Regions from separate parts of the Pseudomonas sp. GW821-FHT02A11 genome, predicted to be linked through region 1. Evidence: predicted binding sites of a transcription regulator. Region 1 holds the regulator's gene; each other region holds the start of a gene.
The links. The regulator sigma-54, encoded in region 1, starts transcription at its own class of promoters, with help from an activator protein. The targets are predictions, from matches to a motif close to ANTGGCATNNANNTTGCTNT.

Region 1 (5,136 bases):
CCGAGCAAGTTCTTTTCGTCACGAATGGCTTCGGCCAGCGAGCGTGTGGCGTTGCTCAGCGGGTGGCGGCGGCGCGTTTCGGAAAAGCGTTTGAGCAACGTGGATTCTTCGGCGTCCAGGAACAGCACGTCACAGCGGATGTGCCGCCCACGCACCTCTTCGAGCAGGCGCGGGAAGCGTGTCAGGTGGCTGGGCAGGTTGCGGGCATCTATGGAAACGGCCAGCAACGGCTCGGCGAGCTCAGTGTTGATCAGCGCGCGCTCGGCCAGTTCGGGGAGCAAGCCCGCGGGCAGGTTATCGACGCAGTAGAAACCGCTGTCTTCGAGAACATCGAGGGCCGTACTCTTGCCGGAGCCGGAGCGACCGCTGACGATGATCATGCGCATGATCAGTGACCGTTCTGAACGTGAAGCACGACGTTGTAGAGCTCATCACTGCTTTTGGCGCCACGCAGGCTTGCCCGCACGTCGGCACGGTCGAGCATGCTGGCGATCTGGCGCAGCAGTTCGAGGTGCGCGTCGGTGGCCGCCTCGGGGACGAGCAGGACGAACAATAGATCCACGGGCGCGCCGTCAATGGCGTCGAAGTCGACCGGGCGTTCAAGATGCAGCACGGCGCTGACCGGCGCGGTGCAGCCTTTGAGTCTGCAGTGAGGAATGGCGATGCCGTTGCCAAAGCCGGTCGAACCGAGCTTTTCGCGGGCGATGAGGCTTTCGTAGACGGTTTGCCAGTCGAACTCGGGCACTTCTTTGCCGATCAGCTTGGCAATCTCTTCGAGTACAGCTTTTTTACTGCCGCCTGGCACGTTCACGAGGGAACGGCCAGGGGTCAGGATGTTTTCAAGTCGGATCATGGATGAGGGGTATCAGCGAGCTGCCGCACCTTTGAGGATGCTTTGCTGCTTTTCCTTATGCTTGAGCAATTGTCTGTCCAGCTTGTCAGTGAGCAGGTCGATTGCCGCGTACATGTCGTCATGTTCCGCATTGGCAACCACTTCTCCACCGTGGATATGCAGCGTGGCCTCGATCTTCTGTTTGAGTTTCTCGACGGCCATCGTCACCTGAACGTTGGTAATCTTGTCAAAGTGCCCTTCGAGCTTTTTGAGTTTCAGCTCGACGTATTCGCGCAGGGGCTTGGTTACTTCCAGTTGGTGTCCACTGATGTTGACTTGCATACAGCTTCTCCTTCGTTGCCAGTGCATTAAGAGGCAGGCTTGGATGCCTGCCACTGGAACGCTGTGGCCTGTGCCCTTTACATCAGTCGCTTGCGTTCGCTTGAAGGCGCTATCCCTAGAGATTCGCGGTATTTGGCGACTGTGCGACGGGCCACTTGAATGCCTTGTGCCTCCAGTAAACCAGCGATCTTGCTGTCACTCAACGGCTTTTTCTGATTTTCCGCAGCAACCAGTTTTTTGATGATCGCGCGGATCGCCGTGGACGAGCATTCACCGCCTTCGGAGGTACTGACGTGGCTGGAGAAGAAGTACTTCAGTTCGTAAATGCCGCGCGGCGTGTGCATGAATTTCTGCGTGGTGACACGAGAAATCGTTGACTCGTGCATGCCAACCGCTTCGGCGATATCGTGCAGCACGAGCGGCTTCATCGCCTCGTCGCCGTACTCCAGGAACCCGCGTTGATGTTCGACGATCTGGGTGGCGACCTTCATCAGGGTCTCATTGCGGCTTTGCAGGCTCTTGATGAACCAGCGCGCCTCCTGCAACTGGTTGCGCATGAAGGTGTTGTCGGCGCTGGTGTCGGCGCGGCGCACGAAACCTGCGTACTGCGGATTCACGCGCAGACGCGGCACGGCTTCCTGATTCAGCTCGACCAGCCAGCGCTCGTTGTCCTTGCGCACGATGACGTCAGGCACCACGTACTCGGCTTCGGTGGATTCGATCTGTGATCCGGGACGCGGGTTGAGGCTCTGGACCAGTTCAATGACCTGGCGCAGGTCGTCTTCCTTGATCTTCATGCGGCGCATCAGCTGCGCGTAATCGCGGCTACCGAGCAGGTCGATGTAGTCGCTGACCAGCCGCTGTGCTTCGGCGAGCCACTTGGTCTTGGCCGGGAGCTGACGCAGTTGCAGCAGCAGGCATTCGCTCAGGGTGCGGGCGCCGATGCCTGCGGGTTCGAATTGCTGAATGCGATGAAGCACGGCTTCGATTTCGTCCAGCTCGATGTCGAGTTCCGGGTCGAAAGCGTCCAGCAGTTCTTCGAGGGATTCGTCCAGGTAACCCTGGTTGTTGATGCAGTCGATCAGCGTGACCGCGATCAGGCGGTCGGTATCGGACATCGGTGCCAGGTTCAGTTGCCACAGCAGATGGCTCTGCAGGCTCTCGCCCGCGGAGGTGCGGGTGGTGAAGTCCCACTCGTCATCGTCATTGCTGGGCAGGCTGCTGGCGCTGGTCTGGTAGACATCTTCCCAGGCTGTGTCGACGGGCAGTTCGTTGGGAATGCGTTCGCTTTCGCTCCACTCGCTGTCTTCGAACGTGTCGACGGTCGGTGCTGATTCCTGGTAGGTCGGTTCCTGAATCTCAGGGGTGGGCTTTGTTTCGATATTGTCGGCCATGGGGTCGGCGTTATCGAAATCGTCGCCTTCTTCCTGGCGCTCCAGCATAGGGTTTGACTCCAGTGCCTCCTGAATTTCCTGTTGGAGATCCAGCGTCGACAGTTGGAGTAAGCGGATGGCCTGTTGCAGCTGCGGTGTCATCGTCAGCTGCTGGCCCATTCTCAAGACTAGCGAAGGTTTCATGGCAGGGACTTAACACCTTATTCGCCGGCGCACATGGGCGCCATCCACTACTAGGGCGCCGGGGCGCCAACTTAAGCAAATTATATGCCTGAAACCTGTGTGTTTGCCTAGGGTGTGATGGCAATTAATGCGAGGTTGGCGATGAGTCGCATGTTGCGTTCATCCGCCAACCCTTGCCATCGGCCGCTTACAGGCGGAACTCGTGGCCGAGATACACTTCCTTCACCAACTGGTTGGCGAGAATGGTTTCAGAGTCACCTTCTGCGATCAGTTGCCCATCGTTGACGATGTAGGCCGTTTCACAGATGTCGAGGGTCTCGCGGACGTTGTGGTCAGTGATCAGAACGCCGATGCCCTTGGCCTTGAGATGGTAGATGATCTGCTTGATGTCACCCACGGAGATCGGGTCGACACCGGCGAAGGGTTCGTCGAGCAGGATGAACTTGGGGGCGGTGGCCAGGGCGCGTGCGATTTCGACACGGCGGCGTTCGCCACCCGAAAGGCTCATGCCAAGGTTGTCGCGAATGTGCGTGATGTGGAATTCCTGAAGCAGGCTCTCCAGCTCTTTGCGACGCCCGGCGCGGTCGAGTTCCTTGCGGGTCTCGAGAATGGCCATGATGTTGTCCGACACCGACAGCTTGCGGAAGATCGAGGCTTCCTGCGGCAGGTAGCCGATACCGGCGCGTGCGCGGCCGTGCATGGGCTGATGGCTGACGTCCTGGTCGTCGATCAGGACGCGGCCCTGATCGGCCTGAACCAGGCCGACGATCATATAGAAACATGTCGTCTTGCCTGCGCCGTTAGGACCCAGGAGGCCGACGATCTGACCGCTGTCGATGGACAGGCTGACATCACGTACGACCTGGCGAGCCTTGTAGGCCTTGGCCAGGTGTTGGGCTTTCAGCGTCGCCATTACTGGGCCTTCTGCTGGTCGGTTTTCTTTTTCGGCTGGATCACCATGTCGACGCGAGGACGGGCTTCAGTGACCTTGCTGCCTGTTGCGCGGCCGGCACTGGCAAGCTTTCTGACCGTGTCATAGACGATTTTCTCGCCCTGGGTCACGTTGTTGTCCTTGTCGACCACTTTGGCCTTGTCGATCAGCACGATGCGGTTTTGCGGCGCGTGGTACTGGATCGTCACGCCCCAGCCCTGAACGGGTTTGGGGTCGCCGGCCGTCTGCAACTGCTCGAAGTAGGCCAGGTTGCCCACCGAGGTCACGACGTCGATGTCACCTTCCGGGGTGCGGGTCATGGTCACCTTGTTGCCGGTGACCTTCATCGAGCCCTGGGTGATGATCACGTTACCGGTGTAGGTGGCGACGCCTTGCTTGTCGTCCAGTTGGGCGTCGTCGGCCTGAACACGGATAGGCTGGACTTGATCGTTCGGCAGAGCCCAGGCGCTCACGCTTCCCAGTGCTGCGCCCAGGCCGAGCAAAATAGGGAGGGTTTTAAGGAGCCTCATACTGTCCTCTTGCGTTCGATAGCAGGTGTATCCTGCTTTCTTTTAGATAGGCCTTCATACCCGTACCGGTGCTCACGCCGTTAAAGCCGTCGATTCTAACGGGTTGCGCGGTTTCCGCATATTGCTTCTGAGGGAAGACTGTCATGCGGGTGCTGGTGATGATCGTGGTCCGGTTCTTTTCGTCGGTGCGGTTGATGTGCACCTGATCGATCAGCTCGACCTGTTCCCCGCCCGGCGACACCTCGGCGCGCACGCTCTTCACATGCCATGGGAACTCGGTGCCGCGATACATCGCCATGACCGGAGTCGTCATCAGGGTCACGTCGGTGGCCTTCAGATGCTCGGCCTTGTCGGCAGTCAGGTCGTATTGCACCGTACCGTCAGGCAGGTACTGGATGGTGTGGGTGTTGGTTGCATAGTAGTCGATGGCGCTTTCGTCGACCGCCACCTTGGGCTGGTCCATGAAGCTTTCCGGGCTGATGTTCCAGTAGCCCGCAGCCGCCAATAGCGCGGCAAGGACCCCGAAGATCAGAAACGTACGAATTCTTTTGCTCAGCATAAATGCACTTCTATAAGTAGGCGGCGTGGGCCGCTTCGAGGTTGCCCTGAGCACTCAGGATCAACTCGCAGAATTCTCGGGCAGCTCCTTCACCGCCTCGGGCCTGGGTCGTGCCATGGGCGTGTTGGCGGACGAATCCGGCCGCGTTGGCCACCGCCATGCCCAGCCCTACGCGACGAATTACCTGCAAATCGGGCAGGTCGTCGCCCAGATAGGCCACCTGTTCGTAGCTCAGGTTCAGCTGTTGGAGCAGTTCGTCGAGCACCACCAGCTTGTCTTCGCGGCCCTGGTAAAGATGGGCGATACCCAGGTTCTTCGCACGGCGCTCTACGACAGGGGTCTTGCGACCGCTAATGATAGCCGTT
Region 2 (5,136 bases), on a different contig from region 1:
CGGATCAGCACGGCAGCCGCGAGGTTTTCCTTCAGCGGCGCCGCACCTTGCTGCAGGCGATAGCCGCGCTGGTGCAGGCTGTGACCCGATAAATCCAGCGAGAGAATCGCCTCGCCACGGTCCAGGCGCAGGTGAACGCGCAGGTCCGGGTTGAGCTTGTCGATGGATGGACGCGAGCCATCGGCAGTGCGCAGGCGGTCGACAATGGCGTCCTTGACCTTCAAGGCGCCGAAGTGGGTGTTGTCGATGCCCGAACCATGGCCGCTGAACTCCACCGCCAAGGTGCCATCAGGCTCCAGATGATCGGCCCACTCAATGTCGTGCACGCCGTGGTAGAGATCCTCGGCGTCCTTCATCGGGAAGCGCTTGAGCACCAACAGCACGCGGTTGGCCAAGCGCGACCACAGGCACAGCCGATAGGCGGTTTCCATGTCGGCGTGGCCACGAATGGTGGAGGTGTGTTCGCGGGTTTCCTGAAGGCCAAGCGCAGTGGCTTCCTCAGCGAGCAGGCCTTCGAGGCCTTTGGGACAGGTGAGGAAGAGTTCGTAGGGGTGCGACATGTGTATTCCAGAGCCTTTGGCTTGAGTGGCGGGACAACGCATTGTCCGGCCCGATTACAAGCAGGCGTCTTTCAAGGAGAACGCCTGCGTGGCACACAAGTTGTGCCGATTCACCGCCACGATACATTTCGCGGCGGCAGCGGTGCCGCACTCAACAGGGCGCGACACTTTGATATTAAAAAACCATTATTCAGCACGACAACGACCGTAATAAAAAGTCACATTGCTGACCCTTCGTCGTTTTAAATCTGACGTCAATCAGCCATCACCCGTTCTTGAGAACGACTCGCAAATTTCATCAAGACCCTCGTTTCAGGGGGCTCGGCGAAAAAAGTGCACTCGAAACGATTCAGCGCTTATGGTCTTAAAGTTCCAACGGTTACGTTCTTATGACAAAACGGTCATTCACAGCGTCCGGTGCATTGGTTAGAAATCACCTCAGGCCATCGGCGCAACGACGATGGTATCAAGGCCCGCGACGCCGGCAGCGGGCATAAAAGGCAGATGATTTCTGCCTGACCTCAACCTGAGGTCTCCAGGGACATTACAGTCAACAAACGAGGGCAACACCCTATGAGAAGACTTAAGCGTGATCCGTTGGAAAGAGCATTTTCGCGCGGATATCAATACGGCGTAACTGGTAAATCCCGTGAGCTTTGCCCATTTACTCTACCGTCGGTACGTCAAGCCTGGATCAACGGCTGGCGAGAAGGACGAGGCGACAACTGGGACGGTATGACCGGCACTGCGGGTATCCACAGACTCAACGAACTTCACGCGGTCGGCTGACACACCCGACTTAATAAGGTTTCTTAGGACTCAACATGGTTTCTTAACAGAGACCCGACAATCAGATTCGCTTTACACCTGAAACATGCACGTCCCATCCGGACGGCGGGCTTACGCCCAAAGAGGGGTTCCTTATCGGAACCCCTCTTTTTTATGGGCGCTATTTTGCTGGCTCTTTACCGAGGCATTGCCGCAATGGCGTCGACCGACTCGCGAATCAGCGCTGGCCCCTTATAGATGAAGCCCGAATACACCTGCACGAGACTCGCACCGGCAGCGATCTTCTCGGCCGCGTGCTTGCCTTCGGTAATGCCACCGGCCGCAATGATCGGCAGTTTCCCGCCCAGCTCACCGGCCAGCACTTTGACAATATGGGTGCTCTTCTCACGCACCGGCGCACCGGACAGACCGCCCGCCTCGTCGGCGTGGGGCAGGCCTTCGACGCCTTCGCGGCTCAGGGTGGTGTTGGTGGCGATCACCGCGTCCATTCCCGATTCCAGCAGCGCGCTGGCCACCAGCACGGTTTCTTCATCGCTCATGTCCGGGGCGATCTTGATCGCCAGCGGCACACGCTTGCCGTGGGTCTGGGTCAGGACTTCCTGTCGCAGGCGCAAAGCTTGGAGCAGTTGCTTGAGCGAGTCGCCAAATTGCAGGCTGCGCAGGCCCGGGGTATTGGGCGAGCTGACATTGACGGTGATGTAGCTGGCGTGGGCGTAGACCTTGTCCAGGCAGATCAGGTAGTCGTCAACCGCACGCTCCACGGGGGTGTCGAAGTTCTTGCCGATGTTGATGCCCAGAATGCCGTTGTAGTTGGCGGCCTGCACACGGCCGACCAGGTTGTCGACGCCCAGGTTGTTGAAGCCCATGCGGTTGATGATGCCTTCAGCGTGGGGTAGGCGGAAAATCCGCGGTTTCGGATTGCCCGGCTGCGGACGCGGCGTCACGGTGCCGATTTCGACGAAGCCGAAACCCAGCTGGGCAAAGCCGTCGATGGCCGCGCCGTTTTTGTCCAGACCCGCCGCCAAACCCACAGGATTGGGGAACTGCAGGCCCATGACCGTCACCGGAAAGCGCGCGGGCGCCTTGCTCAACAGGCCATTGAGCCCCAGCCGACCGCCTGCGCCGATCAGGTCGATAGACAGGTCGTGGGAGGTTTCCGGGGAGAGTTTGAACAGTAACTGGCGGGCCAAGTTATACATGGGCGGGCGCGGCTCGTTTGAGGCTGAAGTCAGCGGCCGATTATAGACAGCCCAAGGGTCGAGCGCGAGGCATGTCGCGAAGTTTGCATAAGGGCGGCCGGCCAATGGCATATCGCTTGCTTGAGCCTTCTTATAGAACGTGCTCCAACGGCGGAGCGCGCCTCGGACAATGACGTCGTCACTGCACAGGTAAAGGCTTGGCGCGGTGCGGCGTTTTTTTATGGAAGATCGCAGCCCTTTGAGCCTGCGGCCTTCAGGCGGAACCGAAAACCATGAACGACAGCTTCGATACGCCACAGGCGTGGATCAACGGCAGCGACGCGCCGGAACTGAGCAGCATCGATGTGGGTTTCATGCCCCTCACCGACAGCGCCTCACTGATTGTCGCCGCCACTCAGGGCTTCGCCCAGCTTTATGGCTTGAACATCAACCTGCGCCGTCAGAGCTCCTGGGCGAACCTTCGTGACAAGCTGATCAACGGCGAACTGCACGCTGCTCATAGCCTGTATGGGCTGATCTATGCCGCTCAACTGGGCATCGGTTCTCCCGCCAACGACATGGCCGTGCTCATGGGCCTGAACCAGAACGGCCAGAGCATCAACCTGTCTGCCGACCTGCAGCACGCAGGCGTGATCACTCCTGACGCACTGGACCTGCGCACGCACCAAAGCGGGACAAAACTCACCTTTGCCCAGACCCTGCCCACTGGTAATCACGCGATGTGGCTGTATTACTGGCTCGCCAGCCAGGGTATACACCCGCTGCAGGATGTCGACAGCGTGGTGGTGCCGCCGCCGCAGATGGTCGAACACCTCAAGGCCGGACGTATCGACGGCTTTTGCGTGGGTGAGCCATGGGGCGCCAGCGCTGTGAATCAGAACCTCGGTTTCACCCTGGCGACCAGCCAGACGATCTGGCCCGATCACCCGGAAAAAGTGCTGGGTTGCACCCGCGAGTTCGTCCAGCGCCACCCCAACACCGCGCGAGCGCTGATCATGGCCGTGCTCGACGCCAGCCGCTTCATCGAGGACAGCCTGGACAACCGCCGCAGCGCTGCACACATGCTCAGCGGCAGGGACTTCGTCAATGCGCAGGTCGAAGACATCGAGGCCCGCCTGCTGGGTCAATACGCCGACGGGCTGGGCAATCACTGGCAGGATCACCACGCGGTCAGCTTCCATCGTCAGGGCGAGGTGAACATGCCTTGGCTGTCCGACGGCATGTGGTTCATGACCCAGTTTCGCCGCTGGGGTCTGCTGCGCGAGGACCCGGATTATCTGGGTATCGCCAGCCAGGTGCAGCAACTGGCGCTGTATCGTCAGGCCGCCGAGGCGCTGGATGTGCCGGTGCCCGAATCGGTGATGCGCAGCAGCCAGCTCATCGATGGCAAGATCTGGGATGGCAGCGATCCGGTGGCCTACGCCCACGGCTTCAAACTTCATGCGCTGGCCGACGACACGTCTGTCACGCGCGCTCGCTGAAGGAGACGCGACGATGCTGCGAATCCTGCTGATCAACGACACGCCCAAAAAGGTCGGACGGCTGAAAACCGCGCTGACTGAAGCGGGCTTCGAGGTGATCGACGAGTCCGGCCTGGTCATTGACCTGCCCCAGCGGGTGCAGGCCGTGCGCCCGGACGTGATCCTCATCGACACCGAATCCCCCGGTCGCGATGTGATGGAACAGGTGGTGCTGGTCACCCGCGACCTGCCCCGACCCATCGTCATGTTCACCGACGAGCACGACCCGAACGTCATGCGTCAAGCCATCAAATCCGGGGTCAGTGCCTACATCGTCGAGGGCATTCACGCACAACGTCTGCAGCCGATACTCGACGTGGCCATGGCCCGCTTCGAAAGTGACCAGGACCTGCGCGCACAATTGCACGCGCGGGATCAGCAGTTGGCCGAACGCAAGCGCATCGAAACCGCCAAAGGCCTGCTGATGAAGATGAAAAACTGCAACGAAGAAGAGGCCTACACCCTGATGCGGCGCCAAGCCATGAGCCGTCAGCAAAAGCTGGTGCAGGTGGCCGAGCAGATCATCGCCATGAGCGAACTATTGGGTTGATGCCACCGTGCGGCCAACTGGCCCACGTTTTGCTACATGAATCACACAGGTAGCCAACGGCGGTTACCCACTTACGACAAAGACGTCGCACACCCCTTCGCTCAGCGCGGACAGGGTTGCGACGTTTTTTCGTTTTGGCCGCAAAAACGGGCCGGTGGAGCGCCGTTGGCTGCTCCACCTGCAAGACCCGACACGTGGCGGTGCAAGCGACTTCACCACCGACAACGATTTCCTGCAGATGAGGTGTGAGATGAATACAAGTTTCTGGAAAGCCGGCCACAAGCCCACGCTGTTCGCAGCCTTCCTCTATTTCGACCTGAGCTTCATGGTCTGGTACCTGCTGGGCCCTTTGGCGGTGCAGATTGCCGGCGACCTGCACCTCAGCACGCAACAGCGCGGCTTGATGGTCGCTACACCGATTCTCGCGGGCGCCTTTTTGCGCTTTCTGATGGGCATGCTGGCTGACCAGCTGTCACCCAAGACCGCTGGCATCATCGGCCAGATCATCGTCATCGTCG
Region 3 (5,136 bases), on a different contig from region 1:
GGCGCTGATAGCGACAACCGGGGTGTTCGGCTTGACGCGACCACGAGCGATGCGGCCAACACCGATAACGCCCAGGAAGCTGTTGTAGTCCAGTGCCGAGATCTGCATCTGGAACGGTCCGTCACGGTCAACAGCCGGAGCTGGAACGTGGTCGACAACCGCTTGGTACAGCGCGGTCATGTCTTCGCCCATGGCGGTGTGGTCCAGGCCGGCGATGCCGTTCAGGGCCGAGGCGTAAACAACCTGGAAGTCCAGTTGTTCTTCGGTAGCGCCCAGGTTGTCGAACAGGTCGAAAATCTGGTCCAGAACCCAATCCGGACGCGCGCCTGGACGGTCAACCTTGTTGATGACCACGATTGGACGCAGGCCGGCTTCGAAAGCCTTCTTGGTCACGAAACGGGTTTGCGGCATAGGGCCGTCTTGAGCGTCAACCAGCAGCAGAACGGAGTCAACCATCGACATCACGCGCTCTACTTCACCGCCGAAGTCGGCGTGGCCCGGGGTGTCCACGATGTTGATGTGGTAGCCGTTCCAGTTGATGGCGGTGTTTTTCGCCAGAATGGTAATGCCGCGCTCTTTTTCCTGGTCGTTGGAGTCCATCACGCGTTCGTCATTGAGTTCGTTACGCTCAAGGGTGCCGGACTGGCGCAGAAGCTTGTCGACGAGGGTAGTCTTACCGTGGTCAACGTGAGCAATGATGGCGATGTTACGTAGATTTTCGATCACTTGTGTATCTCGATCAGAGGATTCGGTCAGCAACCTAGTGTAGGCCGCTATGAACAGTGGAGCCGGCGAAAGCCGTTACGGCTGACGACTGGTGTCGGGGGGCCGGTGACGCAAGCCACAGGCAAACAGCCCCGGGCACTTAGCTCGGTCGATAAACGCGCACATTGGCATGCCCCTCACTGAGCAGATGATGAGCATGCAGGCGACTCATGACGCCTTTGTCGCAATAAAGCAGGTACTGGCGTGTTTCATCCAGTTCCTTGAAACGGCTGTTCAATGCAAAGAACGGCAGCGTTTGTACTTCAATGCCCGACAGTTCCAGCGGGCGGTCTTCGGCTTCATCCGGGTGACGGATGTCGATGACCACTTGTCCGGCCAGGGCCTGACTGACTTCTTCGACCTGAACGTCCTGGCCCAGCTCCTCGATCACGCGATCGATCGGCACCAGACGAGCGTTTTCGAGCGCACGCTCGAGCACGGCCATGTCGAATTCTTTCTCTTCGTGCTCGACGCGGTGGCGCTTGGCCGCCGTTTTCGGGTTAACCGAAATCACGCCGCAGTATTCAGGCATGTGTCGAGCAAAATCGCCGGTGCCGATCTGATCGGCCTCGTCGATGATGTCCTGCTTGTGACTGGCGATCAGCGGGCGCAAGACCAGCTTTTCCGTCACGCAGTCGATGACCGACAGGTTGGGCAGTGTCTGGCTGGACACCTGGGAAATCGCCTCGCCGGTCACCAGCGCGTCGATGTCGAGCCTGTCGGCTATGTGGGTCGCAGCGCGCAACATCATACGCTTCAATACGACGCCCATATGACTGTTATCGACTTTTCCGAGAATTTCTCCCAGAACTTCTTCGAACGGTACGCTGACGAACAGCACCCGCTGGGAGCTGCCGTACTTCTTCCAGATGAAGTGCGCGACTTCCATCACGCCCAGCTCGTGGGCACGACCGCCCAGATTGAAGAAGCAGAAATGGCTCATCAGGCCGCGGCGCATGACGTGATAGGCCGCGACGGTGGAGTCGAAACCGCCGGACATCAGCACCAACGTCTGCTCCAGCGAGCCCAACGGGTAGCCGCCGATGCTGTTGTGCTGGCTGTGAATCACGAACAGGCGCTGGTCGCGGATTTCAATCCGCACCTCGACCTGCGGCTCTTTCAGCGAAATGCCGGCAGCGCCGCATTCGCGGCGAAGTTTGCTGCCCACGTAACGCTCGACGTCCATCGAGCTGAAGCTGTGATGGCCGGCACGCTTGCAGCGCACCGAAAAAATCTTGCCGGGCAAGGCATCACCGAAATGCAGCTTGCACTTCTCATAGATGTCATCCATATCGCCCAGCGGGTATTGATCGACCTGGAGAAAATGCGCGATGCCCGGCATGCAGCTCAGGCGCTCGGTCATTTCGCGCAGGACCTTCGCGTCCTCGACCCTGGTTTCGACCTCGAGGTTGTCCCACACGCCATCGACCACCAGCGCCGGGTCCAGATCGCGGAGCACGGTACGGATGTTCTTGGCCAGCTGTTTGATGAAGCGCTTGCGCACCGGCCGGCTTTTGATGGTGATTTCTGGGAAAACTTTGACGATTAGTTTCATGAAAACAGCGCGCGAAGTGCCGGTCGAAAAAGGGGGGCGCGGATTATAGCGGAAATTGCTCAAGGTTTAACCAGTTATCGCACAGCCGATCATAAGCGCACCAAAATGGCACTGTATACAATCCGAGAGCACCATAAAGGTGCGCTCATTTTCATAAATGCGACGTTTTGACCCGAAAAACCCGGTGTTTTATGCAGGAAACCCAACACGGGGCACTGGCATGCAAATTGCTCCCTTGTGAGGCAGGTTGCCTTGGCCGACTATCGCGCCCGGCATCACCCATATTAGGGGCCCACCACTACCCGGCCCTAAGTCACCCCGGAGGACAACATGTCGAAGTCGGTTCAACTCATCAAAGATCATGACGTAAAGTGGATTGATCTGCGCTTCACGGACACCAAAGGTACTCAGCACCACGTGACCATGCCAGCCCGCGATGCGCTGGAAGACGATTTCTTTGAAGTCGGCAAAATGTTCGACGGCTCGTCCATCTCCGGCTGGAAAGGCATCGAAGCTTCCGACATGATCCTGCTGCCAGACGACGAAACCGCCGTTCTGGACCCGTTCACCGAAGAGCCGACCCTGATCCTGGTTTGCGACATCATCGAACCTTCGACCATGCAAGGTTACGATCGCGACCCACGCGCCATCGCTCATCGCGCCGAGGAATACCTGAAGACCACCGGTATCGGTGACACCGTCTTCGCAGGTCCAGAGCCAGAATTCTTCATCTTCGACGAAGTGAAATTCAAATCCGACATCTCCGGTTCCATGTTCAAGATCTTCTCCGAACAAGGCTCCTGGATGTCCGACGCTGACATCGAAGGCGGCAACAAGGGCCACCGTCCTGGTATCAAAGGCGGCTACTTCCCGGTTCCTCCGTTCGACCACGACCACGAAATCCGCACCGCAATGTGCAACGCCCTGGAAGAAATGGGCCAGGTCGTCGAAGTTCACCACCACGAAGTGGCAACCGCTGGCCAGAACGAAATCGGCGTGAAGTTCAACACGCTGGTTAAAAAGGCTGACGAAGTTCAGACCCTCAAATACGTTGTTCACAACGTTGCCGACGCTTACGGCCGCACCGCTACCTTCATGCCTAAGCCTCTGTACGGCGACAACGGTTCGGGTATGCACGTTCACATGTCCATCGCCAAAGATGGCAAGAACACCTTCGCAGGCGAAGGTTATGCCGGCCTGTCCGACACCGCTCTGTACTTCATCGGCGGTATCATCAAGCACGGTAAGGCCCTGAACGGCTTCACCAACCCGTCGACCAACTCCTACAAGCGTCTGGTTCCAGGTTTCGAAGCGCCAGTCATGCTGGCCTACTCGGCTCGTAACCGTTCTGCGTCGATCCGTATTCCTTACGTCTCCAGCCCACGCGGCCGCCGCATCGAAGCTCGTTTCCCGGATCCATCGGCTAACCCATACCTGGCCTTCGCAGCACTGCTGATGGCTGGCCTGGACGGCATCCAGAACAAGATCCACCCTGGCGACGCAGCCGACAAAAACCTGTATGACCTGCCGCCAGAAGAAGCAGCAGAGATCCCACAAGTTTGCGGCAGCCTGAAAGAAGCCCTGGAAGAGCTGGACAAAGGTCGTGCGTTCCTGACCAAAGGCGGCGTTTTCAGCGACGACTTCATCGATGCCTATATCGCTCTGAAATCGGAAGAAGAAATCAAGGTCCGTACCTTCGTACACCCACTGGAATACGAGCTGTACTACAGCTGCTAATCCGGTTCGCGCCAGCGCAAGCGGCGTGAAAGAGAGGCCTCCTTCGGGAGGCCTTTTTTATGCCTGCGGATCAACTCATGGTGGTATTTATTTGTCGTTTTTTTGGGCCGTTTTTCTGGATACTGTCCCGCTAGCCCACTGCCGGACGCTGCAATGACTGACATACGCTCAAACATGCTCAAACCACTCTTGGTTCTGCTTCTGGCTACGCCTTTGATTTCCGGCTGTGTCAGCAACGCGACCAACCCCCCATCGCCAGACACCCTGCGTCCGCTGATCGAGGCTATGAATCAACGCCTGGATATCGCCAACGATGTCGCCCAGAGCAAGTTCTACAGCGGCAAGTCTGTGCAGGACAGCGAGCGTGAGCAGTTGGTGATCGCCAATGCCGAGGCGCAGGCCGCCATCTACGCACTCGATAAAGCCGATGTGCGCCAGTTCATGACCGCGCAGATCGTAGCCAACAAGATGGTGCAGTACGCGCGCATCGCTCACTGGCAGGCCACTCAGCCGCCCGCGAAGCCGACCGACAGCCTGACCAGCGGGATTCGCGTACGACTCGATACGCTGCAGCCGCTGATGATGCAGAAGTACGCAGCGTTCCAGCCATATCGCAAAGACAGCGCCTGCCCGCGCTGGGTGCAAGCCGAGATTGAACGCCAGACGACGGACCCGATCACGGCAAAAGCACTGCAGCGGGCGGCAGCCGACTTGTGCGTCATGCCGGCCAAGCCCTGACGTGGATACACACCGAGACACGCCGCCAATAACGCTGCCTAAGCGGTTTTGCTCTATGCTGGCGACTGCGCCCGATGCTACAGCGGTATCAGGGCGCAAGCTGTCTTCTCCTGATCGTGGTCCTGGAGTATTCATGCGTCAAAGCCTTGCCCTTGTGCTGCTGTTGCTTGCGCTTCCCGCAGTCGCCCAGATCTACAAGTACACCGACGCCAACGGCAATACGGCGTACAGCAATCAGCTACCTAACGGTATCAAGGCCGAGACGGTCGAGCTGCCGCCGCTCAACAGCGTCAATACAGGCCCCCCGCCCCCTCCTGCGCCGAGCCCTTCCCCGGCCCAAA
Region 4 (5,136 bases), on a different contig from region 1:
GCCTTGATCAACTGAACCAGCTCACCGGTCAGGTCAACGTTGGATTCTTCCAGCGCAGAACCGGTAATGCTGCCCAGCGTACCGGACTCCGGCGTACCGGTGACCGGGATGCCCGAAGCGTAGGTTTCACGCCACATGGTGCCACCCGCTGGCGCCAGGCCCTGCACGTTGGCGAAGGTGGTCAATGCAACCTGGCCGATCACCTTGGACTGACCATTGGTGTACGTCGCGAACAGGTTACCGCTGGAGTCCACGTTCATCGCACTGATCTGGCCGGTGTAGTTACCGTCCTGGCTCTTGGAGATCGCGCCACCGGCGGCGTTGGTCTGGGTGGTGGCCAGCATGTCCAGCTTCATCTTGGCGGATGCGCCCGCGCCGTTCGCGACCCACGTCGTGGTCGAACCGACAGTCTTGCTTTGCGCCGGCACCCAACCGTCGATGCTGAAAGTTCCGTCGCTGTTAACACTCACGCCACCACTGGTGACCGTCGGGGTCACCAGATTGCCCGAGGCGTCGAAGGTCAGCTCGGTCGCCGCCGGAGTCGTCGAGTTCTCAGGGTCGGTGATGCTGCGGCCGTCGATCAGGGTGTACATGGTCCAGTCGTTGGTGTCTGTCTTGCGGAAATACTGGGACAGGGTGTGTTCGTTACCCTGACTGTCGTAGATCGGCGTGCTGTACGTCGACGTGTAGGTCGTGGTGTCGGCCGGATCGAACGCAGCGCCCGTTACGATAGGCTTGGACGAGTCCAGGTTGGACTTGATGGTAATGGTGCTCGTCGCCTTCGGCGCCATGTTCGAGGTGTCGACCTTCAGATTGGTCAGCACGCCGTTCATCACGTTGCCGTTGGCATCGACGCCGTAGCCCTGCAAGTTGTTGCCGTTGGTGTCGATGATGTTGCCGGAGCTGTCGGTATGGAAGTTACCGGCACGGGTGTAGAGCTTCTCGCCGTTGTTGCTCAGCAGGAAGAAACCGTTACCGTTGATTGCCAGGTCCAGATCACGGCCGGTGCCGGTGGTCAGCGCACCTTGGGTGAACTGCTGAGTCACAGCCGCGGTGCGAACACCGCTACCGACGTCGGTACCGCCCGAAGTGCCGCGAATGGATTGCGCGTACTGGTCAGCAAATTCCGCACGGGACGCCTTGAAACCGACGGTCGCGACGTTGGCAATGTTGTTGCCGGCGACGTCGAGACTTTTGTTCGCTGCGTAGAGCCCACTCAGACCGATATTGAAAGACATACTTCACTCCTGCGCCGTCGAGTCGGCTCTAGATCCCGATTTGTTGAACTTTGGACAAGGCGATGTTGGTGCCGTTGGCCAGATTAAGAGTCATTGAGGTACCCGCCGAGCCCATGGTGACACTGGTCACCGTCGCAGGCAGGTAGGTGGTCAGGCCCGTGGACGTGCCATCGAGACTGCCCGTTGCCTTGAAGCTGTAATTACCCGATTCCAGCTGATTGCCCGCATCGTCCTTGCCATCCCAGGTGAAGCTGGCGTTGCCGGCTTTTTGCTGGCCCAGGTCAAGGGTGCGAACCACGCTGCCGGTGCTGTCGTAAATCTTCACGGTGGTGATCGTGCTGGTCGAAGGCACCACGGCCTGACCGGTCATGCCTTTGGTGGTGTCGACATTGGTCGAACTGGCGTCGGCGATCACCGAACGGCCCACCAGCGACGAAGCCTGCAGCGCCTGCGAAGACTGGTACATGCCACCGATCGCATCGACCGAGGTGCTCAGGTTCTGCATGGTTTCCAGGCTGCTGAACTGCGCCAGCTGGGCCACGAACTCGCTGTTGTCCTGGGGATCGAGCGGATTCTGGTTCTGCATCTGGGTCACCAGCAACTGCAGGAACGAATCCTTGCCCAGGGTGCTGGCGCCGGTGGTGCTGTCGCCGGTCTTGCCGGAGGTCACCGTCTGCAGCGACTTGATGTAGTCGCTGGTTGTGGTGTCGTTAGTAACGGTCATTGCGTTCGCCCCTTATCACTGACCCAGGGTCAGGACCTTCTGCATCATTGTTTTGGCGGTGTTCATGATTTCCGCGTTGGTCTGGAACGAACGACTGGCCGAGATCATGTCAGCCATCTCATTGACCACATTGACGTTCGGGTAATAGACGTAACCGTTCTTGTCCGCAGCCGGGTGATTTGGCTCGTAACGTGCTTCCAGGTTGGAGGCATCTTCAACGATGCCGGAAACCTGTACGCCGGTGCCGGCCTGGCCCTGCTCTTCGAACAGCGAAGCGCTGCCGCCAGACTCCTGGCCCTGAAACACGGTGGCAAACACCGGGTGCCGTGCGCGATAGGTCTTGTCCATGCTGGAGGACACGGTCTCGGCGTTGGCGATGTTACTGGCCACGGTGTTCAGACGAGTGTTCTGCGCACTCATGCCGCTACCGGCAATATTGAAAACACTGGATAGGGACATGAATTACTCTCCGCGCAGGGCCGATACGAGCCCTTTGAACTTACTGTTGAGCAAGGTGAAGCTGGCCTGGAAGCCGATGGCGTTTTCAGCGTAATTGGCGTTCTCGACCTGAGCGTCGACGGTGTTCTGGTCCAGCGACGGCTGCGATGGCGTGCGGTACAGCAGGCTCGCTTCACCCGAATCCACGCCTTGCGCCTCGATGTGATGGCTGTTGGTGGTGTTCAGGGCGAACGTGCCGTTCTTGGCCTTGTCGCTTTCAGCGGCCAACACCTTGGAAAAGTCCAGGTCGCGCGCCTTGTAGTTTGGCGTGTCGGCGTTGGTAATGTTGTTGGCCAGCACTTCAGCACGTTGAGCGCGGAAGTTCAGCGCTTTCTCGTGAATGCCCAGTGCGTTGTCGAAACTGATGCTCATGTCGGGAACCTTTATCGGTTGACCAGATGTTCGTGACAGAGAGATAGCAAGTGGCGTGCCAGTTCTTGCAAAGCCCGTATTACGGGGGATTGAAGGCAGTTGCCCAGGGGAGATGCCAGAAAAGCGGCAAGGGGTTTCCGCTGAGGAGGAGGAAAGCGGCAAGGTGGGTGCCGTTTTTTTGCCGTTGATTGCGGATGCGGATTTGCCGCCGTGCACGCAATGCCCCTGCGGGACCGATTTCAGTCGCGAAGGATGTTCAGGCGACAGATCTGTATCGGATGTACCGGCATCTCGCGAATGAATTCTCCCACAGGTCAGGCGCTCAGCTTCACCTGTTGCTGTTCATGCCCGAAGATCAAAAAAAGATTCGGATTTTTCCTCTCCGCATGCGATTCCCCTGTGGGAGCGAATTCATTCGCGAAGGATATTCAGGCGACAGATGCGTGTCGGGTGTACCGGCATCTCGCGAATAAATTCGCTCTCACGGGTTATGCAGCTGCGCGGGTCAAGCGGGAGGGATGCCGGAAGAGCCGCCCCCTGCCATGGATCGCAGCCGCAAAAAAGAAAACCCGCCAAAGCGGGTTCTCCAAAACACAACCAACCCAACATCACTTGGCCTGGTAAATAATCCCGGGACTGCACTGCACCATCTGATAATGATCCGGCAACCCGTTCAACGCCTCCGACGCCCCGAGGAACAAATAGCCCCCCGGCTTCAACGTCGCATGAATGCGCAACAGAATGTCCTTCTTCACCTCAGCGGAGAAGTAGATCAACACATTGCGGCAGAACACGATGTCGAACTTGCCCAACGCCGCATAACTGTCCAGCAGGTTGAACGAACGAAACTCCACTCGACTCTTGATTGGCGCCTTGACCGTCCAGCGCCCCGGCGTCTTCTGGTCGAAGTAGCGCTGCAACCGATCCGGCGACAGGCCTCGGCCAATCGCCAGGCTGTCGTACTCGCCCGTCTTGCAGTTGGTCAGCATGCTGCCCGACAGATCAGTCGCGACAATCTGCGCCCCGGCCTTCAACTGGCCCGGATTGCTGCGCTCGAACTCATCGATCGACATCGACAGCGAGTACGGCTCTTGCCCCGACGAACACGCCGCCGACCAGATGCGCGGACGCAAGCCGGGGCTGGCCTTGATCTGCTCCGGCAACACCTTGTTCTTGAGCACCTCGAACGGGTAGGTATCGCGAAACCACAGGGTTTCGTTGGTGGTCATCGCATCCACCACCTGCTCGCGCAAACCACTGCGCGGCTGTGTCTGGATACGCTGAATCAGCTCGCCCAGCGATTTCAGCCCCTGCTGCTCCATCAGCTTGTTCAGGCGGCTGGAGACCAGGTACTGCTTGTTTTCACCCAGCAAAATGCCACAGGCTTTTTCCAGGAAGACCCGGAACTGCTCAAAATCCAAATTACCTGTAGACATGCCGCCTCTCAAATCATGTGAACAGCCGAGGAAGACCCTCCTCAGCTGATATCTGCCGCTCTGATGCGATCGACCACTCTAGCTGCAAGATCGTCCGGCCGGAACTTGGCCAGAAAATCGTCGGCACCTACCTTCTTCACCATCGCCTGGTTGAACACCCCCGACAACGAGGTGTGCAGGACGATATGCAGCTTTTGCATGCGCGGATCGCTGCGAATCTCTGCAGTCAAGGTGTAGCCGTCCATCTCCGGCATTTCAATGTCGGAGATCATCATCAGAAATTCTTCTTCGGGTTTCTTGCCTTCATCTACCAGTTTGCGCAGGAAATCGAGTGCCTGACGACCGTCATTCAACGCCGTCACCTCCACGCCCACGGTCTGCAGGCAACGCGTTACCTGCTTGCGCGCCACCGACGAGTCGTCGACCGTCAACACGCGCAGGGACAAGGCCTTGTGCTGCACTTCTTCAGTCACCACGCCCGCGGAAATATTTTCCGAGACCGGCGCCACTTCGGCGAGGATTTTCTCCACGTCGATGATTTCCACCAACTGGTTATCGATACGCGTCACTGCCGTGAGGTAGTGATCGCGACCGGTGCCCTTGGGTGGCGGATGAATGTCTTCCCAGTTCATGTTCACGATGCGTTCGACCGAATGCACCAGAAAACCCTGAATCTTGGTGTTGTATTCGGTAATGATTACAAACGCGTTGGCAATGTTGCCCAACGGGGAACCGCCGGTCGCGAGCGCCAGATCAAGGATCGGGATCGTCCCGCCACGAATATTCGCCACTCCGCGCACAATCGGACTGGATTTGGGCATGTGGGTAAGTTTTGGGCACTGAAGCACCTCTTTTACCTTGAACACGT

Region 2: the regulator sigma-54 is predicted to act here: its motif matches at 2,652-2,671, upstream of AC07V9_RS17560 (CmpA/NrtA family ABC transporter substrate-binding protein).
Region 3: the regulator sigma-54 is predicted to act here: its motif matches at 2,535-2,554, upstream of glnA (type I glutamate--ammonia ligase).
Region 4: the regulator sigma-54 is predicted to act here: its motif matches at 2,876-2,895, upstream of flgB (flagellar basal body rod protein FlgB).

The regions. Positions count from the first base shown of each region.
Region 1 covers NZ_JBWKWB010000018.1:21,773-26,908, reverse strand. The annotation lists gene rapZ (RNase adapter RapZ) at 1-386, opposite strand, end outside; gene ptsN (PTS IIA-like nitrogen regulatory protein PtsN) at 389-853, opposite strand; gene hpf (ribosome hibernation-promoting factor, HPF/YfiA family) at 866-1,174, opposite strand; gene AC07V9_RS21750 (RNA polymerase factor sigma-54) at 1,252-2,751, opposite strand; gene lptB (LPS export ABC transporter ATP-binding protein) at 2,939-3,664, opposite strand; gene lptA (lipopolysaccharide transport periplasmic protein LptA) at 3,664-4,212, opposite strand; gene lptC (LPS export ABC transporter periplasmic protein LptC) at 4,199-4,771, opposite strand; gene AC07V9_RS21730 (KdsC family phosphatase) at 4,782-5,136, opposite strand, start outside.
Region 2 covers NZ_JBWKWB010000011.1:172,788-177,923, reverse strand. The annotation lists gene rlmKL (bifunctional 23S rRNA (guanine(2069)-N(7))-methyltransferase RlmK/23S rRNA (guanine(2445)-N(2))-methyltransferase RlmL) at 1-560, opposite strand, end outside; gene rmf (ribosome modulation factor) at 1,134-1,349, shown strand; gene AC07V9_RS17565 (quinone-dependent dihydroorotate dehydrogenase) at 1,526-2,548, opposite strand; gene AC07V9_RS17560 (CmpA/NrtA family ABC transporter substrate-binding protein) at 2,821-4,029, shown strand; gene AC07V9_RS17555 (ANTAR domain-containing response regulator) at 4,043-4,618, shown strand; gene AC07V9_RS17550 (nitrate/nitrite transporter) at 4,869-5,136, shown strand, end outside.
Region 3 covers NZ_JBWKWB010000033.1:8,388-13,523, reverse strand. The annotation lists gene typA (translational GTPase TypA) at 1-726, opposite strand, end outside; gene thiI (tRNA uracil 4-sulfurtransferase ThiI) at 866-2,320, opposite strand; gene glnA (type I glutamate--ammonia ligase) at 2,651-4,057, shown strand; gene AC07V9_RS27210 (chorismate mutase) at 4,211-4,795, shown strand; gene AC07V9_RS27205 (DUF4124 domain-containing protein) at 4,929-5,136, shown strand, end outside.
Region 4 covers NZ_JBWKWB010000020.1:28,651-33,786, reverse strand. The annotation lists gene flgE (flagellar hook protein FlgE) at 1-1,238, opposite strand, end outside; gene AC07V9_RS22815 (flagellar hook assembly protein FlgD) at 1,267-1,962, opposite strand; gene flgC (flagellar basal body rod protein FlgC) at 1,978-2,421, opposite strand; gene flgB (flagellar basal body rod protein FlgB) at 2,425-2,832, opposite strand; gene cheR (protein-glutamate O-methyltransferase CheR) at 3,441-4,268, opposite strand; gene AC07V9_RS22795 (chemotaxis protein CheV) at 4,310-5,136, opposite strand, start outside.